DNA from 4 places in the Kitasatospora sp. NPDC088783 genome. Region 3 is predicted to be linked to each of the others. Evidence: riboswitches for the same ligand, from Rfam matches in the RefSeq annotation. Region 3 holds a riboswitch; each other region holds the start of a gene.

Region 1 (4,373 bases), on a different contig from region 3:
ACCGCGTGCAGGGCGGCCACCTCCTCCGGGGTGTGCCGGTACTCCCGCAGGGTGAGCCGGGGGCCGCGCAGCCGGAGGGTCTCCATGGCCGCCGACCCTACCGGGCGCCGGTCCGGGGACCGGCTACCGTACCGGGGTGGACGACGACGACCTGCACCTGCTCCCCCGTACCCGCGCCGCCGATCTGCTGAGCTGGGCGGACGGGGCGGGGCTCGACCCGGTGCCCGAGCCGGCGGTGCGGACCGTGCTGACCCTGCTGGAGCTGGGCGGGGCCCGGCTGCACGAGGGCCTTCCCGAACTCACCTCCCCGGTGCTGGAGCACCTGCTCTACGAGCAGCTCCACCTGTACGTGCAGCCGGACGGCGACCCGGCGGCGTACCCGGCGGCGGTGCGGCTGCTGATCGAGTGGCAGCGGGCGGCCCGGCGGCTGAACGCCAAGCGCGCGGAGAAGCTCCGCGCGGAGGCCGACTGGCAGGGCGAGGTGCTGCTCTCCCTGCTGCGCCGCTCCGACCTGGTGACCTGGCCCCGGCTGTACGCCCTGCTGCTGCGCGCGGACGGGGTGCCGACCGCGGACCTCGGTGCGGTCCGGGCCTGGCTGGCGGCGTTCCGCGAACTCCCGGAGGAGGAGCGCTTCGCCGCCTTCGACCGGGTGCCCGGCCTGGACGGGGACGGCCACTGGGACCAGCCGGGACGGCCGCTGCTGATCGGCGTCTCCACCGACGGGGCCCGGCGGCTGCTGGAGCAGGGCCTGATGCGGCGCAGCTACCGCAACCTCGCCGAGCTGAACGCCCGCGGACTGCCGATGCCCGCCGAACTCACCGGCGCGTTCGAGGAGTTCGAGGAGGCGGTGGCGCAGGCCGCGATCGACCTGTGCGGCGAGTGGACCGTCCCGGGGCTGCCGCGGCTGCTGCTGGAGGAGTTCCCGGAGCTGGCCCCCGAGGAGTACTGAGCGGGCCGGGGCGGCCGGGCGCGAGAGGGCCGCGCACCGCCCCGGGCGGGGCCTAGGGCCGGAGGCCGAGGTGGTGCAGCCAGGGGAGGGGGTCGACGGGGGCCGCGCCGCCCGGGCGGACTTCGAGGTGCAGGTGGGGGGTGGTGGCGTTGCCGGTGGCGCCGACGGCCCCGAGGACGGTGCCGGGGGCGACCCGGCCGGCGGGGGCGGCGATCCGGGAGAGGTGGCAGTACCAGAGCTCGGTGCCGTCGGGGAGGGTCTGGATGACCCGGTAGCCGTAGGTGCCGGACCAGCCCGCCGAGGTGACGGTGCCGGCGGTGACGGCGGTGACGGGGGTGCCGGTGCGGGCGGCGAAGTCCAGGCCGGTGTGCAGGTGGGCCCAGTGCGCACCGGGCTGGGCGGACGGGTCGGCCAGCCGGTAGCCGGCGACCGGCAGGACGGCCTCGGCCGCGGTGGCCTCGGTGGCCGCGGTCTCGGGCGCGGCCGCGGTCTCGGCCCGGCGGTCGGCGTGCTTGGCCTCCGCCTCCTGCGCGGCGGCGACCCGGGCGGACTCCTCGGTGGCGGTGCGCTGCCCGTCGGCCTGCTGGAGGATGCGGGCGGCCAGGGCGAGGCCCGGGTCCGCGGCGAGCAGTCCCTCGGAGGCTTCGTCGGCGGCGGCGACGGGGGCCGGGGCCGGTGCGGCGGCCTGGGCGGGGGCGGCGGCGAGGCCGGTGGCGCCGAGGGCGGCGGTCATCGCGGTGACGCCCAGCAGCGGTGCGCCGACGCGGGCCTGGCGGGGCAGCCGGGGCCGGACGGGTTCGGTCTCGACCGGGTGGTCGAGCAGCTGGGTGCCGGTGCTCTCGGTGTAGGTCGACGCCACGGGGGCGCGCTCCTTCCTTCCCTGCCGCCGACCGGGTTAGCTGACGGGTTCGGAGGTGGAAGGTCTCCTACGGTCGGGCCCAGGGCCGTCCCGATTCACCCCGGTGGAACGTGGTTCCCCGGCTCCCGGGCCCGACCGCGGGGGTGGGCCCGATGGATTAGGCGTGGCGCACGGTGCCGCATGGTTACGGCGTTGCCGACCGCGCTGCGTTATCAAACGTTAATCCTATGGACCCCATGATTCCAAGCGCCTACCGAGGTGCAGTGAAACTTTCCTGACGCCCTATGGGCGATTTGTGACGGTTCGCCAAGGGGCCCGGTTCCGGACATGACGGACCGTGACGGCGCGGTTGAGTATCCGTACTCACGACCCCCCGCGGCCCCCGGCGGGACCCTGGCCCCATGACCGCATCCGTGCCGCACCGCACCACCTCCGCCTACTACCTGCAGGCCGTCGCCTCCTTCGCGTTCGCCACGGCCGCCCTCGTCCTCGGGATCGCCTACCTCCCGGTCAGCGCCTGGATGCGCGCCTTCCTCGGCGTCGGCCTGCTCTACGAGATCACCTCCGCGTTCACGCTGGCCAAGGTGATCCGCGACCGCCAGGACGAGGGCGCGCTCACCAGCCGGGTCGACCAGGCCCGGCTGGAGAAGCTGCTCGCCGAGCACGACCCGTTCAAGGTCGACGGGATCTGACCGGACGGGGCCTGGCGGGATCCGAGCGCCCGGCGGGCGGGCGGCGCGGGCGGCAGGGGCGGGCGGCAGGGGCGGGCCGGTGGCCGGGAGTTGACGGCTAAGGCTATTAGCCTTAGCTTTATGGCTATCGGCAGGAGCCGGGCCCTGAGCGCCCGGAGCGCCGGACGCCCGCCAGGAGGCCCGCGATGAACAGCACCCTCGGCACCACCACCCGGTACCTCGACGTCACCGGCGGCCGGATCGCCTACGACGACGCCCCCGGCCCCGGCGTCCCGGTCGTCCTGCTGCCCGGCATGCTCGACAAGCGGGCCGTCTACCGCCACCTCGCCCCGCTGCTGGGCGCCGCCGGGCACCGGGTGGTCAGCATGGACCTGCGCGGCATGGGCGAGTCCTCGACCGGCTTCACCGACCACAGCCCGGCCGCGATCGCCGAGGACCTGGCGGCCCTGCTGGACCACCTGGACCTGCGCGGCGCCGTCCTGGTCGGCAGCTCGTACACCGGCGCCAGCGTGGTCCGGGCCGCCGCGCTCGCCCCCGGGCGCACCGGCGGCGTGGTGCTGATCGACGCGTTCGTCGAGAACCTGCCGCTGAACGGCTTCCAGAAGGCGCTGTTCGGCCTGGCCGCCCCGCTGGTCACCGCGTTCCCCGGGCTGTGGAGCGCGATGCAGAAGTTCTACTACCCGGGCGAGCGGCCCGCCGACTTCGACGCCTACCGGGCCGGGCTGGCCGCGATGCTCCGCGAGCCCGCCCGCAAGGCCGCGCTGCGCGGCTACCTGAGGGGCGACTCCGCGCCGGTCGGCTGGTGCGCGGCGGTCGACGTGCCCGCACTGGTGCTGATGGGCGACAAGGACCCGGACTTCCCGCGGCCCGGGCTGGTCGCCGACCGGCAGGCCGCCGCGCTGCGCGGCCGCACAGTGATGATCGGCGGCGCCGGCCACTACCCGATGGCCAGTCACCCGCAGGCCGTCGCCGACGCCCTGCTGCCCTTCCTGGCCGGACTGGGCGGGCCGGCCGGGCAGGCCGGGCAGGCAGGCCCGTCCGACGAGAACGGGACCGCCCGCTGATGCCCCGCGCCGGACTCTCCACCGCCGCCGTGGTGGACCACGCCCTCGAACTGATCGACGAGCGCGGCGCCGAGGCGCTCACCCTGGCCGCCGTCGCCGCCCGGGCCGGCGTCGCCACCCCCTCGCTGTACAAGCACGTCGCCGGGGGCCTGCCCGAACTGCGCCGGCTGGTGGCCGTCCGCACCACCGAGGAGCTGGCCGACCACCTGGCCGCCGCCGTGCTCGGCCACTCCCGGGACGCGGCGGTCCGCGCCCTGCTCGCCGCCTACGCCGGGTACGCGCTGCGCCACCCCCGCCGGTACGCGGCGCTGCCGCAGGCGCCGGACCCGGAGCCGGGCCCGGCGCTGGCCGCGGCGGCCGAACGGCTGGTGGGCGTGCTGTTCGCGGTGCTGCGCGGCTACGGGCTGGCGGGCTCGGAGGCGGTGCACGCGGTGCGGACGCTGCGGGCCGCGGCCCACGGGTACGCCTCGCTGACCACGGCGGGGGCGTTCCGGCTCGCCGAGGGCACGGACGTCACGCTGGAGCGGCTGACCGGCGTGCTGGTCGAGGGCCTGGCCAACTGGCCCGGCGCGGAAGGCGCGTGACCTCCGGGGCGCTGCCGCGTTCTACCCGGTATGAAGAAGCGCAGCCTGCTCGCCTTTGCCTCGCTCGCCGTCGGCGTGGTCGCCTCCCTCACCGCCCCCAGCGCGCACGCGGCGCCGGAGCACGGGGCCGGGCTCGGCCCGCTCAAGGACGCCGTCTCCGCCCCGGACCTGCCGCTGGACGGGGACACCGTGCGACCGGCCGCCGAGCAGCCCGGGGCGTGACCC
Region 2 (4,373 bases), on a different contig from region 3:
CGCTCTACCCGGGCATCACGCTCGGCTGATCCTCCCCTCCCGGCGTCCCCGTCCGGACGCCTCCCGGCCCGGCCCGCCGCCACCCCGGCGGGCCGGGCCGCCGAACTCGCCGCGCCGCGCGCCGCGTTCCGACCTGCGGCGGAGACGGGCCCGACGGCGGCGGGGGCCACCGTCGGCCGGTGACCAACCAGCGGACGCTCCCGGCAACCGAGCTGCTCGCGCCGATAGGCTCGCCCCCGCCGCGGCCGGGCGCGCGACGCGCCGGCCGCCGTTCCGCACCCCTTCCGCAGGAGAACGCGCATGCTCAAGGTCAACGAATACTTCGACGGCACGGTCAAGTCGGTCGCCTTCACCTCGGCCGACGGCCCGGCGACCGTCGGCGTGATGGCCCCCGGCGAGTACGAGTTCGGCACCGCCGCCCCGGAGGTCATGCACGTGGTCAGCGGCGCCCTGACCGTGAAGCTCCCCGGCTCCGACGACTGGCGGACCTTCTCCGCCGGTGAGCACTTCTCCGTTCCGGGTGACAGCAAGTTCCACCTCCAGGTCTCGATCGACACGGCCTACCTCTGCGAATACCGCTGATCCCCTCCCGCTGACCACCGCCACACAGCCACCGCCGCAGCCGCCGGTCCGGTCGCCCCGGCCGCGACCGGGCTGGGCGCGGCGCGCTGTGGTGGGCCGGTGGTCAGCCGTGGGTCACGCTCACAGCGCCGCCTCCGCTTCCGGAACGGGCTCCCGGCGCCCGGCGGCTCCCGCCACCGTCCCCGCCGCCGTCCGGACCCCGGGCGCGGGCTCCGGCTCAGGTCCAAGTCCGGCCGCCGGCTCGGGCTCCGGCTCGGGAGGCCGGCTCGCCGGCAGGTGACGGACCGCGGGGAGCGCGAGCAGGACGAACGCGACCGGGACGGCGAGGGCGGTCATCCCGAACAGCGTGGGACGCACGCCGAGGCTCTCGGAGAGCGGACCGGCCAGCACCAGCCCGAGCGGCATCAGGGCGACGGCGATCAGGTGGTCGTAGGAGCTGACCCGGGAGAGCACCCGCTCCGGTATGTGCACCTGGAGCGAGGTCTCCCAGAGCACGAAGAACAGGGACACGCCCACGCCCGTGACCGCCTTCAGGGCGGCGATCACCCAGACCGGCGCACCGGAGCCGATGATCGCGGCCTGGCAGGAGGCGACCGCCATCGCCACCGCCGCGACGGCCATCGGGCGGGCCGGTTTCCACCGGTAGGAGCACACGTCCCCCACGATCGAGCCGAGGCCGAAGGCGATCACCACCACCGTCCAGGCGTTGGCGCCGCCCCACTCGCGCTTCGCCAGCACCGGCCCGAGCACGAACACCGAGGGCAGCACCACGACGTGGTAGACCGCCATGGCGAGCATGCTCGACCACACCCACGTCCGGCTGCGCACCTGCTGCCAGCCGATCCGCAGCTCGGCCAGGAACCCGGGCCGCTCGCCCCGCTCGGCCCCGCCGTCGACGCCGCCCGCCGCGACCGCACCGTCGACCGCGCCCAGCCGGGCCAGCACCGCGGCACTGACCGCGAAACTCGCGGCGTCCATCGCCAGCGCACCCCCCGGGCCGACCGCCGCGATCAGCAGACCGGCCAGCGCCGGGCCGACCACCAGGCCCGTCGACTGGACGAACCCGCTCAGCGCGTTCGCCTCGCGCAGCCGATCGGCGGGGACCAGCAGGGGCAGCAACCCGGTGGAGGCGGGGAGGAAGAAGGCGTCCGCGACCCCGAACAGCGCCATCAGCAGCGCCAGCAGCCCGACCCGGGCGGTGCCGGTGAGCAGCAGCACCGCGACGGCCGCCTGGACGGCGCACCGCAGCAGGTCGGAGGCCAGCATGATCCGCCGTCTCGGTATCCGATCCGCCCAGACGCCCCCGACCAGGGCGAACACCAGCAGCGGGAGCAGCCCGGCGGCCGTCACCAGCCCCACGTCGACGGCCGAGCCGCCGATCGACAGCACGGCGAAGGGCAGCGCCACGAACGACACCCGGTCTCCCAGGGTCGACAGCGACTGGCCGACGAACAGCCTGGCGAACTGGCGCTCGGTGCGGAGCACTTCAGGAATCAGGGCGCCCACGGAACCTCCCCAACGGACTCGACGGACCTGACGGACCTGTCGGACCCGACGAACTCGACGGACCCGGCGACGCGCCCACCGGAACAGCGAGCAGGGCGATCGTAGGAAGCCCGCCGACCCCCTGTCGCATCATTTATCCGCAACGCGCCGAATGCCCCGTTTACACCCAACTCGGCTACCCTCAAAGGCAGTTGGCGGGCGAGAGCCGCCGACACCACCCCGGCGGAGCACCGGCCTTCCCCGCTCCCTCCCACCCCAATCCCACCGATCGGCCAGACTTCTCCCACCGATCCGCCGACCCTCCCCTCGTCCTCCCGCCCGATCTCCCGTCAACAGGTCGTCCACACACCACGCAGGACCCGACGTGACGAGGGCGTGATCCGAGCGCGACGCGCTTGTGATTGCCACGTTCGAGTGAATAGGCTCGCCCCGGCTCGCACCGCCGGGCCCCCGCACGCGACAACGCCGAGCCCTGTCCACCGCGCTGCGGGTCGACCACCAAGACCCTTGGGCAGGGACGGGGGAACCACGATTGTTGCCGTCCCCCACGGCTAGGGGTGAAGCCGTCCGCACCGGGTGACCGGGGCGCGACGGCCGGGCCTCCCTCCCGGCCCGAACCCGACAGCTCACCCCGTAGGCGTGCGGAGAGGATCTCGCATGCTCTTCACGGGTTCGGGACGCCACCGTCGGCAGGGTCCGGCGGAGAAGGCGGCCGAGCGGGCGATCGCGGCGGCCGGCGTGGCCGGTGTCGGCATCGCCCTGCCGCTGCTCGCCGTCACCGGCGCACACGCCGCCCCCAGCGCGGTCTGGGACCGGGTCGCCGACTGCGAGAGCGGAGGGAACTGGAGTTCCGACGCGGGCAACGGCATCTACGGCGGCCTGGGGATCACCGCCCAGCGCTGGAACGACTACGGCGGCACCCAGTACTCGGCGCTGCCGAACGGGGCCACCCGCAGCCAGCAGATCGCCGTCGCCGAACGCATCCTGGCCACCGAGGGCCCCTCGCCCTGGTCGGCGTGTGCGGACGACGCGGGCCTGAACACCGCCAGCGCGCCGGGCGTGGTCGACGACAACGACTCGGCGGACGAGACGGGTTCGCTGCGCGGCGCACGCGGCGTCGCGGCGGTCAACTCCGCCCCGGACGGCAGCACCGTCCCGGACGGGAAGAGCACGCCGGTGTTCTCCGGCCTGCCCGGCTACGACCCGGTCTCGCACGTGTACTGGTACGAGAAGAACGGCGCCTGGTTCTGGACCAGCCACCAGAGCCTGTACGAGCGCTACATGCAGCTGACGCACCCCCAGCCGCACCCGAGCGCGCCGACCACGACCACCCCGGACCCGACCGTCCCCACCCCGAACGCCCCGGACGCCTCGGCCACCCCGACCGTCCCGCCGGTCCCCCCCACCGACCCGGCCGCTCCCGGCGACCCCACCGACCCGACCGCCTCGCCCAGCCCGAACACGCCCACCGACGGCAGCACCGGCACCAACAACGGGAACGGGGGCGGCCTGCTGCCCACCCTCCCGGTCACCCCGTCGCCCGGCCCGTCCACCGGCACCGGCACCGGCACCGGCAGCACCCCGGACGCGTCGCCCGGCGGCGGCACCACCACCGCCCCGGGCGCGGGCAGCGGCACGGCCGCACCCACGGACGCGTCCACCACCCCGGCGGCCCCGACCACCCCGGCGGCCCCGGCTCCGGCAGCGTCCCCGGCCCCGTCCGCGCAGCCGTACACCGTAGGCCCCGGCGACACGCTGGCCTCGATCGCCCGCAGCAACGCCGTGGGCGGCGGCTGGTCCGAGCTCTACAAGTCGAACCAGCAGCTGATCGGCGAGAACCCGGACCTGATCCGGCCCGGCCAGGTGCTGGACCTGGGCTGACGGATGCCCGGACCGGCCGCCGTCACTTCGGGACGGCGGCCAGTCCGGTGCAGCCGCGCAGGCCGTCGCGGCGCTGCTGGGCGGCCTTCGCGGCGCTGCCGTTCTGCGGGACGGGCACGCCGCGGCCGTCGATGCGGGCGGGGGTGAAGGTCTCGCCGGTGACGCGGCCGTCGGCGGTGACGGTGATCGTGGTGACGCCGGTCTCGTCGGAGGCGGTGTAGTTCGAGGTGCCGTACCAGAGGAAGTTGCCGAAGCCGTACGCCACGTAGGTGTTCCCGAGCATGCCCGCGCCGAGCATGGTGTGGGCGTGGGTGCCGACCACGGCGGTCGCTCCGGCGTCGGCGAGTTTCTTGGCCAGCGAGGTCTGCGCACGGGTCGGGCAGGCCACGCCCTCGTCGCCCCAG
Region 3 (4,373 bases):
TCCTAGGGGGCTTGCGGTCAGGGCGATAGGCGGTTGGGGCTGCATTGCTGTCCGTACTACCGCCAGCGATCCATCCTACCGGTACCACGAAAGCGGCTGTGCCCGGCACCGGGGGCCGGGAGCCCGGGGGGCCCGGAACCACGGCGGCGGAACCACGGCGGCGGGGCGCGACGACGACGGGGCCGCAACGACAACAGGGCCCCGCCCGCCGACGAGACCCTGCCGCACGCGGTCGGGGTGACCGGATTCGAACCGACGGCCTTCCGCTCCCAAAGCGGACGCGCTACCAACCTGCGCCACACCCCGTGGTGCCGAGCAGAAGAGTACACGTCGACCCGCCCCCGACCGGGGCGATATCGACGAGCCGGGGACGAGCCGACAACGGGAAGGAGTGTGCAATCCACCGACCCGACCAGGTACGCTGGGCCAGTCCTCACCACCGCACGGTGGCGGAGGGCGCTTCCCTGCGGGTGTAGCTCAATGGTAGAGCCCCAGTCTTCCAAACTGGTCACGCGAGTTCGATTCTCGTCACCCGCTCCACGAGGCCGACGGCCCCGACCGCCCAGCGGTCGGGGCCGTCGCCGTTCCCCCTCCGGCGCACCGGCCCCGCGCTCCCCCGCGCTCCCGCCCCGCGGACGGCCCGGAGGCCCCGCGCGGTGGGTCGCGCGGGGCCTCCGGGGGGTGGTGCCGGGGATCAGACGTTGACGCCGTGGGCCGCCAGGTAGGCGACCGGGTCGATGTCGGAGCCGTAGTCCGGGGTGGTGCGGATCTCGAAGTGCAGGTGCGGGCCGGTGACGTTGCCCGTGGCGCCGGACAGGCCGATCTGCTGCCCCGCCGTCACGGACTGGCCGGCCGAGACGGAGATCGAGGAGAGGTGCGCGTACTGGGCGTACTTGCCGTCGGCGAGCTTGATGACGACCTGGTTGCCGTAGGCGCCGCCGTTGCCGGCCGAGACCACGGTGCCGTTGGCGATCGCCTTCAGGCTGGTGCCGGTGGAGACCGGGAAGTCGATGCCGGTGTGGTAGCCGCTGGACCAGCTGGAGCCCGCCACCTTGTAACCGGTGGTGACGCTGCCCGGCGCGGGGGCGACGTAGCCGGAGGAGGAGCTCGCGGCGGAGCCGGCGCTGCTCGAACCGGTGGAGGCGGTGGCGGTCGACGACTTCGCCGAGGACGACTTCTCGGTCTTGGCCTCGGTCTTGGCCTCGACCTTGGCGGGGGCCGGGGCCGGGGTCTCGGCCTTCGCCTCGGCCGGAGCCGGGGTCTCGACCTTCGCCTTGGCCGGGGCCTCGGTCTTGGCCTGCGCCTTCGGGGCGGCGGCGGTGGCCGCGGCGTCCGAGGAGGTGGTGGCCGAAGTCGCCGGGGCGGCCTGGCCGTTGACGCTCAGCTGCTGGCCGGGGTAGATCAGGTTCGGGTTGCCGCCGATGACCGAGCGGTTGTCCTGGTAGAGCTTCTCCCAGCCGCCGTCCACGTTCTTCGCGGTGGCGATCTTCGAGAGGGTGTCGCCGGCGGCGACCTTGTAGGTCTGCGCGGCGGCGTCACCGGCGGGGTGGCCGGTGGTGTCGGCGACGGGGGTGGCGTCGACCGAGACGTTGGCCCACTGGCGGCCGCCGTCCTGGTGGTCGGCGGTGCCGTGCGCGGAGGCGGCGGAGACCGGGAGGCCGACCGCGGCACCCACCACGCCGGCGGCGATGGCGATGCGGGCGATGGTGGTCAGGCGCGGCTTGCGGTGCTTGCCCTGGACGGACATGAAGCTGTTCCTCTCCGACGCCTACGAGGTGAGCTGTCGGGTTCGGGCGAGAGTTGCCCGGCCGCGTCTCCGCGGCTTCACCCCGAGCCGTCCCGTGCGTTCCGGGCCCGGCGTACTACCTGTGGTTCCCCCGCTCCTGCCGTGGCGTGGTGTCTGGTCGGCACCGAACGGCGGCAGGACTAGGCGTTCCGCTCGATGGCCAGCCCGGCCGATGTCCGGGCTGCGGAGGAAGCAAAACCCACGGCTCGCGGAGCTGGCAAGCGCCGAAGAGCCCCGTTCCCGTGATCGGGAGGGGGCTGACGGTACGCCAGGTCACGCTCCGCCGACGACGGGCTGCGGTGCGCGTACGGGATCATGACGGTGCGCCCACGAACCGCACACAGCGGGCGACGTCGGCCACTGCGTGCACCTGGGCGCTGACCTGGCGTGACGGGTCGGGTGAGCCTGGTCACCCGCGGGCAGCGGTGCGGTCCGGAACGGGGGTGCCCCCGCCCGTCGGAACGTGCTCCCCGGGGCCGGACGGGGTGGTCAGCCCGCGATGCCGGAGATGGCCTTGGAGATCGAGTTGAGGAACTGCTGGATCGGCCCGGCCATGGTCGACTGGCTGAGCATGAATCCGAACAGCGCGGCGATGATGGCGTGTCCGCCCTTCAGCTGCTTGTTGCGGATGAAGATGAAGACGATGACGCCGAACAGGACAAGGGCGGAGACGGAGAAGGCCACCGGGACTCACTTCCTCGATTCATGGCGGGGGTTCAGGTCGGAACCGGCGACGGCTCCAGGCGGAAACCGGCCCCTGCCCCCCGTGTCCCCACCACTCCATCCGGACTCAGTGTGGTCGCTCGTGCGGACTGCGTAAAGGACTTGCCCCGTCACCGGGGGCCCCAACCCGGGTGGTGGGACTGATTTTCGCCGACCGCGACGATAGCGGACGGGTCCTGACGGGGCGTCGGCGGGAGGCGGTTCGCGGCGGCTGCCGCGGCAAACCGGCAGGCAGACCGGGTCGGTGCCCACCGGCCGGGTATGCCAGGGGAATTGGCCGAAGATCAACGTCGGGGTTTGACACTCCGTGGGCGCTCCGTGCTCACCGCGCCCGCCGCGTCCGCGCCCGGCGGGGTCAGCGGCGCCAGACCAGCAGCACCGCCCGGTCGTCGTTGACGTGCTTGGCCACGCTGTCGATCAGCCGGACCGCGGCCCCGGGGCGCCCGGCCGCCGGGATGGTGGCGACCAGCCGGTCGGCCTCGCCCATCAGCCGGTCCATGCCCTCGCCCAAGTCCCGGCCGGGGATCTCCACCATGCCGTCGGTGCAGAGCATCAGCACGTCGCCGGGGCCCAAAGTACCGCGCGCGCCCTCGAACTTGGCGCCGTCGTAGACGCCGAGCAGCGGGCCCTCGGCCTCCTTGACCTCCCAGTGGCCGGCCCCGGCCAGCCGGTGCATGCCGGGCAGGTGCCCGGCGGAGAGGAGTTCGTACTCGCCGGTGTCCAGGTCGAGGACCAGGTGGACGGCGGTGGCGAAGCCCTCCTCCCAGTCCTGGCGCAGCAGGTAGCCGTTGGCGGCGGGCAGGAAGTCGTGGGCGGGCAGCGAGCCGAGCAGCCCGCCGAAGGCGCCGGAGAGCAGCAGGGCGCGGCTGCCGGCGTCCATGCCCTTGCCGGAGACGTCGGCGAGGACGACTTCGAGCACCGGGCCGGTGCGGGCGGCGACCATGAAGTCGCCGGAGAAGGACTGGCCGCCGGCCGGGCGGAGCGCGGTGTCGGTGTGCCAGCCGTCGGGCAGCTGCGGGACGCGGCCCTGGACCCGGATCCGTTCGCGCAGGTCGAAGAGCATGGTGGAGCCGCCGCGCCAGGGCACGCCGATCCGGCGGCGGAACTGGGCGACCAGCAGTCCGGCGACGCCGACCGCGCCGACCACCAGGGCGGCGCCCGGGGTGACGCCGTGGGCGTACGCCTCGGGCTGCCGGCTGGCCACCCGCTCGCCGGTGTGCACCAGGGACTCGGTGATCAGCCCGGCGGCCGCGGCGGCGTACAGCAGCACCAGGGTGCCGGGGCGCAGCAGCAGCGCGCCGGCCAGCACCGGCAGGACCAGGGCGGTGGGCGGCGCCCAGTCCGGGACGAGGATGTTGAGCAGCACCAGCAGCGGGACGGCCAGGGCGAGCGCGGCGAACGCCCACCAGTCGGCGCCGTCGCCGCGGAAGTAGTCGACCCCGGTGCGGCGCAGCCTGCGCCGGGCCCGGTACAGCGCCGTGCGCAGCCGGGCCGTCACGGGTTCGCGGGACGGTCCGCCGTCCCGGCCCGTCGCACTGGGACGCGCGCTGCCGGCCATGGGGACCGACCTTATCCACCGCCGGTGCCCGCGTCGACGGGGCGGGTGGCACCGGGTGCAGCGCGGGGCGGCGGGCCCGGCGGGTTTCGGCCGCCCGGGACGTGTCCGGGGGCGGGGGTCCTCCGCGGGCGGACCGGCGGAGCGGCCGAACCGGGGCCGGACGTCCGCGAGTTGGGCGCGGTGCGCCCGAGCCGTGCTTGCTGCGGTGCGGGGTGCGGCGGGGGACGCCCGGGCGGGCGTCCCCCGTCGGCTCAGCCCTGCGGGTGGTGGGCCGGAATCGGCGGGAGCTCGCCGGTGGTCTCGTAC
Region 4 (4,373 bases), on a different contig from region 3:
CAACAGGGAATACCCACCAGGTGACCAGACTCACGCGGTGGCGCTTCCAGATACGGTCAAGACATGCCAGATCAGCCCCACGCCGCCCACCCGCAACTCTTCACCTGGGAGTTCGCGGCCGACCCCTACCCGGCGTACGCCTGGCTGCGGGAGCACGCGCCAGTGCACCGCACCACCCTCCCGAGCGGGGTCGACGCCTGGCTGGTCACCCGCTACGCGGACGCCCGGCAGGCGCTGGCGGACGCCCGGCTCTCCAAGAACCCGGCGCACCACAGCGAACAGGCCCACCGCAGCGGCCGGGTCGGCATCCCCGGCGAACGGCAGGCCGACCTGATGACCCACCTGCTGAACATCGACCCGCCCGACCACACCCGGCTGCGCCGGCTGGTCTCCAAGGCGTTCACCCCGCGCCGGGTGGCCGAGTTCGAGCCGCGGGTGCAGCAGCTCACCGACCGGCTGATCGACTCCTTCGCGGCCCGCGGCGAGGCCGACCTGATCCACGAGTTCGCCTTCCCGCTCCCCATCTACGCGATCTGCGACCTGCTCGGCGTCCCCGAGGAGGACCAGGACGACCTGCGCGACTGGGCCGGCATGATGATCCGGCACACCGGCGGCAAGAGGGGAGGGGTGGGCCGCGCGGTCAAGCAGATCCGCGGCTACCTGGCCGACCTGATCCACCGCAAGCGGGCCGACCTCGGCGACGACCTGATCTCCGGCCTGATCCGGGCCGGTGACCACGGCGAGCACCTGACCGAGAACGAGGCCGCGGCGATGGCCTTCATCCTGCTGTTCGCCGGTTTCGAGACCACCATCAACCTCATCGGCAACGGGATGCACGCGCTGCTGCGCGACCCGGGACAGCGCACCCTGCTGCAGGACTCGCTGGCCCGCGGCGAGTCCGGCCTGCTGGCGACCGGGATCGAGGAACTCCTGCGCTACGACGGCCCGGTGGAGCTGGCGACCTGGCGCTTCGCCACCGCGCCGCTGACCATCGGCGGGGTGGACGTCCCGGTCGGCGACCCGGTGCTGGTGGTGCTGGCCGCGGCGGACCGCGACCCGGCCCGGTTCGCCGCCGAGAACACCCTCGACCTGGCCCGGCAGGACAATCCGCACCTGGGTTTCGGTCACGGCATCCACTACTGCATCGGCGCCCCGCTGGCCCGGCTTGAGGGGCAGCGCGCGATCGGCAGCCTGCTGACCAGGCTCCCGGACGTCCGGCTGGCCGCCGATCCGGCCGAGCTGCGCTGGCGGGGCGGGCTGATCATGCGCGGTCTGCGCGACCTCCCGGTCTCCTTCACGCCCCGCTGACGCCGTTTCAGCACCCGCGACACGCCGCCGTGCTGGGCCGACGACGCGCCGGGGCGGGGGCGCGCGTCGCACTCCCGTCCGGGACGAATCCGGACATACCTGGATCGTTCGTTGACGAAGTGGGAATTTCCGTGATTTCGGCGTGATCATGGTGATATGAGCTTGTGATTGCTCGTCAGCTTTGCTTACTCTCCGACATGCCCGCAGCTGCGGGCCCCGATCGCGGCACGCCGAGTCCTGTCCGCCGCGTCCTCGGGCCACCGACCAGGTACCGGACAGGAGTGGGGGAACCAGTGTGAACGCCGTAGTCCCAACGGCTTGGGGTGAAGCCGCCGAGCAACGGGCGCAAGCGCGCCCGGACCGTCCGGCGGCCGGGCCAGCCTCCCGGTCCGAACCCGACAGCTCACCTCGCAGGCGTGCGGAGAGGATGTCCCGTGCTGTTCACCCACACTGTTCGTCACCCCCGTAGTACCAAGGCCGAGAAGGTCATCGCCGCCGCCGGCGTGGCCTCGGTCGGCCTGGCACTTCCCCTGTTGGCCGCCACCGGAGCGGTCGCGGCACCCGTCGACACCTGGGACCGCGTGGCCCAGTGCGAGAGCGGCGGGAACTGGGGCATCAACACCGGGAACGGGTTCTTCGGCGGCCTGCAGTTCACCTCCTCCACCTGGCGCGCCTACGGCGGCGGCCAGTACGCGGCCCGCGCCGACCAGGCCAGCCGCTCCCAGCAGATCGCGGTGGCCGAGCGGGTGCTCGCCTCCCAGGGCCCCGGCGCCTGGCCGGTCTGCTCCAAGCGGGCCGGGCTGGTCAAGGGCGGCGCGCCCGCCGAGGTGTCCGCCGACACCGCCTCGCGCTCCGAGGAGCGCCCCACCGCGCCCCGGCGGCCGCAGGACTCGCCGTCCAAGCGGCCGGCCGAGACCGCCGCCGACCCCCAGGACGCGCCCCAGGCCCCCCAGCCGGCCCCGCAGGGCGCCGCCGGCGGCTACACCGTCCAGGGCGGCGACACGCTCTCCGCCATCGCCGCCGCGCAGCACGTGGCCGGCGGCTGGGAGTGGATCTACCAGGCGAACCGGCAGCTGATCGGCGCCGACCCCGACCTGATCCTGCCCGGACAGGTACTCGCCCTCTGACGCCGGGGCCCGCACCGGGCCCGGCACCCGGCCCGGCACCCGGCCCGGCATCCGGTCCGGCATCCGGGACGCGAGGCCCGCGGACCTGACGAGGTCCCGCCGCCGCCCTGACGAGGGCCGCGTCCCCTGACGCCCCGTCCGCTCCCGGCGCGCGCCGAGCAGTTCGCGCCACCGGGAGCGGCGGACCGGCCGTCAAACAGGTGAACTACCGGTGAGTAGCCGGGCCACACCGTGAGACGGGGCCCGGCCGGGCGTGGCCGCGGCGCGCTGTGCGGCTAGGCTCTGGTCGTAACGACCACACATCCGCTTCCGCTAGGAGATGCCTCGTGCCGTCCATTGATGTCGTCGTAGCCCGTGAGATCCTCGACTCCCGCGGCAACCCCACGGTCGAGGTCGAGGTCGGTCTCGACGACGGCAGCACCGGTCGCGCGGCCGTCCCGTCGGGTGCCTCCACCGGTGCCTTCGAGGCGCTGGAGCTCCGCGACGGCGACAAGAACCGCTACTTCGGCAAGGGCGTCGAGAAGGCCGTCCTCGCCGTGATCGAGCAGATCGGCCCCGAGCTGGTCGGCTACGACGCCACCGAGCAGCGCCTGATCGACCAGGCCATGCTCGACCTGGACGCCACCCCGGACAAGTCCTCGCTCGGCGCCAACGCGATCCTCGGCGTCTCGCTCGCCGTGGCGCACGCCGCCTCCGAGGCCAGCGACCTGCCGCTGTTCCGCTACCTGGGCGGCCCGAACGCCCACGTGCTGCCCGTCCCGATGATGAACATCCTCAACGGCGGCTCGCACGCGGACTCCAACGTCGACATCCAGGAGTTCATGATCGCCCCGATCGGCGCGGAGTCCTTCTCCGAGGCCGTCCGCTGGGGCGTCGAGGTCTACCACACCCTCAAGGGCGTGCTGAAGGAGCGCGGGCTCTCCACCGGCCTGGGCGACGAGGGCGGCTTCGCCCCGAACCTGGACTCCAACCGCGAGGCCCTCGACCTCATCACCGAGGCCATCAAGAAGGCCGGCTACACCCCGGGCAAGGACGTCGCGCTCGCCCTGGACGTCGCCGCCTCCGAGTTCCACAAGGACGGCGCCTACCAGTTCGAGGGCAAGGCGCTCTCCTCCGCCGACCTGATCTCGTACTACGCCGAGCTGGTCGCCGACTACCCGCTGGTCTCCATCGAGGACCCGCTGGACGAGTCGGACTGGGACGGCTGGAAGGCCATCACCGACGCGCTGGGCGACAAGGTCCAGCTGGTCGGCGACGACCTGTTCGTCACCAACCCGGAGCGCCTGCGCAAGGGCATCGAGACCGGCACCGCCAACGCCCTGCTGGTCAAGGTCAACCAGATCGGCTCGCTCACCGAGACCCTGGACGCCGTCGAGCTGGCCCAGCGCAACGGCTACCGCTGCATGATGTCGCACCGCTCCGGCGAGACCGAGGACGTCACCATCGCCGACCTCGCCGTCGCCACCAACTGCGGCCAGATCAAGACCGGCGCCCCGGCCCGCTCCGAGCGCGTCGCCAAGTACAACCAGCTGCTGCGCATCGAGGAGATCCTCGACGACGCCGCCGAGTACGCGGGCCGCTCCTCCTTCCCGCGCTTCCGCCCCGCGGACAAGTAAGCACAGTCGCTCCGCGGACAAGTCAGCACAGTCGCCCCGCGGACAGGTCAGCACAGCAAGGGCTGAACCCCGCGACGGGCGGACGCCTGTTGTGACCGGTGCCCCGGCTCCCACCGCGTAGGGTGGGGGCCGGGGCACCGGCATGCGCAGGAGGGGTGAGCAGATGGCCAAGTGGAGGATTCCCGGGTTGGCGGCGCGACCGCGCTTCACCAGCCGGGCCACCGTGCTGGTGCTCGTGCTCTGCTCGCTGGTGGCGATACTGGCCTACCCCGCCCGGCAGTACATCGCCCAGCGCGGCGAGATCGCCGACCAGCGGGCCAAG

Evidence for each region. A riboswitch is a leader RNA that binds a small molecule or an ion and turns the genes downstream of it on or off. The one in region 3 is predicted to bind cyclic di-AMP.
Region 1: it holds a riboswitch for cyclic di-AMP, as region 3 does, so the genes downstream of both, ACIP60_RS33295 (M23 family metallopeptidase) here and ACIP60_RS20530 (peptidoglycan DD-metalloendopeptidase family protein) in region 3, are expected to answer to the same signal.
Region 2: it holds a riboswitch for cyclic di-AMP, as region 3 does, so the genes downstream of both, ACIP60_RS06930 (transglycosylase family protein) here and ACIP60_RS20530 (peptidoglycan DD-metalloendopeptidase family protein) in region 3, are expected to answer to the same signal.
Region 4: it holds a riboswitch for cyclic di-AMP, as region 3 does, so the genes downstream of both, ACIP60_RS10750 (transglycosylase family protein) here and ACIP60_RS20530 (peptidoglycan DD-metalloendopeptidase family protein) in region 3, are expected to answer to the same signal.

Annotation. Positions count from the first base shown of each region.
Region 1 covers NZ_JBIVKJ010000019.1:23,048-27,420, forward strand. The annotation lists gene ACIP60_RS33285 (GNAT family N-acetyltransferase) at 1-86, opposite strand, end outside; gene ACIP60_RS33290 (hypothetical protein) at 137-949, shown strand; gene ACIP60_RS33295 (M23 family metallopeptidase) at 1,002-1,808, opposite strand; cyclic di-AMP (ydaO/yuaA leader) riboswitch at 1,819-1,968, opposite strand; gene ACIP60_RS33300 (YiaA/YiaB family inner membrane protein) at 2,210-2,500, shown strand; gene ACIP60_RS33305 (alpha/beta fold hydrolase) at 2,686-3,564, shown strand; gene ACIP60_RS33310 (TetR-like C-terminal domain-containing protein) at 3,564-4,148, shown strand; gene ACIP60_RS33315 (hypothetical protein) at 4,179-4,370, shown strand.
Region 2 covers NZ_JBIVKJ010000002.1:566,407-570,779, reverse strand. The annotation lists gene ACIP60_RS06945 (glycine hydroxymethyltransferase) at 1-29, shown strand, start outside; gene ACIP60_RS06940 (pyrimidine/purine nucleoside phosphorylase) at 301-582, shown strand; gene ACIP60_RS06935 (MFS transporter) at 703-2,088, opposite strand; cyclic di-AMP (ydaO/yuaA leader) riboswitch at 2,575-2,742, shown strand; gene ACIP60_RS06930 (transglycosylase family protein) at 2,746-3,969, shown strand; gene ACIP60_RS06925 (CapA family protein) at 3,992-4,373, opposite strand, start outside.
Region 3 covers NZ_JBIVKJ010000007.1:45,150-49,522, reverse strand. The annotation lists tRNA gene ACIP60_RS20540 (tRNA-Pro) at 233-306, opposite strand; tRNA gene ACIP60_RS20535 (tRNA-Gly) at 467-540, shown strand; gene ACIP60_RS20530 (peptidoglycan DD-metalloendopeptidase family protein) at 695-1,747, opposite strand; cyclic di-AMP (ydaO/yuaA leader) riboswitch at 1,753-1,904, opposite strand; gene ACIP60_RS20525 (hypothetical protein) at 2,276-2,470, opposite strand; gene ACIP60_RS20520 (PP2C family protein-serine/threonine phosphatase) at 2,865-4,067, opposite strand; gene ACIP60_RS20515 (ribose-5-phosphate isomerase) at 4,319-4,373, opposite strand, start outside.
Region 4 covers NZ_JBIVKJ010000003.1:496,401-500,773, reverse strand. The annotation lists gene ACIP60_RS10755 (cytochrome P450) at 64-1,308, shown strand; cyclic di-AMP (ydaO/yuaA leader) riboswitch at 1,541-1,739, shown strand; gene ACIP60_RS10750 (transglycosylase family protein) at 1,743-2,435, shown strand; gene eno (phosphopyruvate hydratase) at 2,762-4,051, shown strand; gene ACIP60_RS10740 (septum formation initiator family protein) at 4,215-4,373, shown strand, end outside.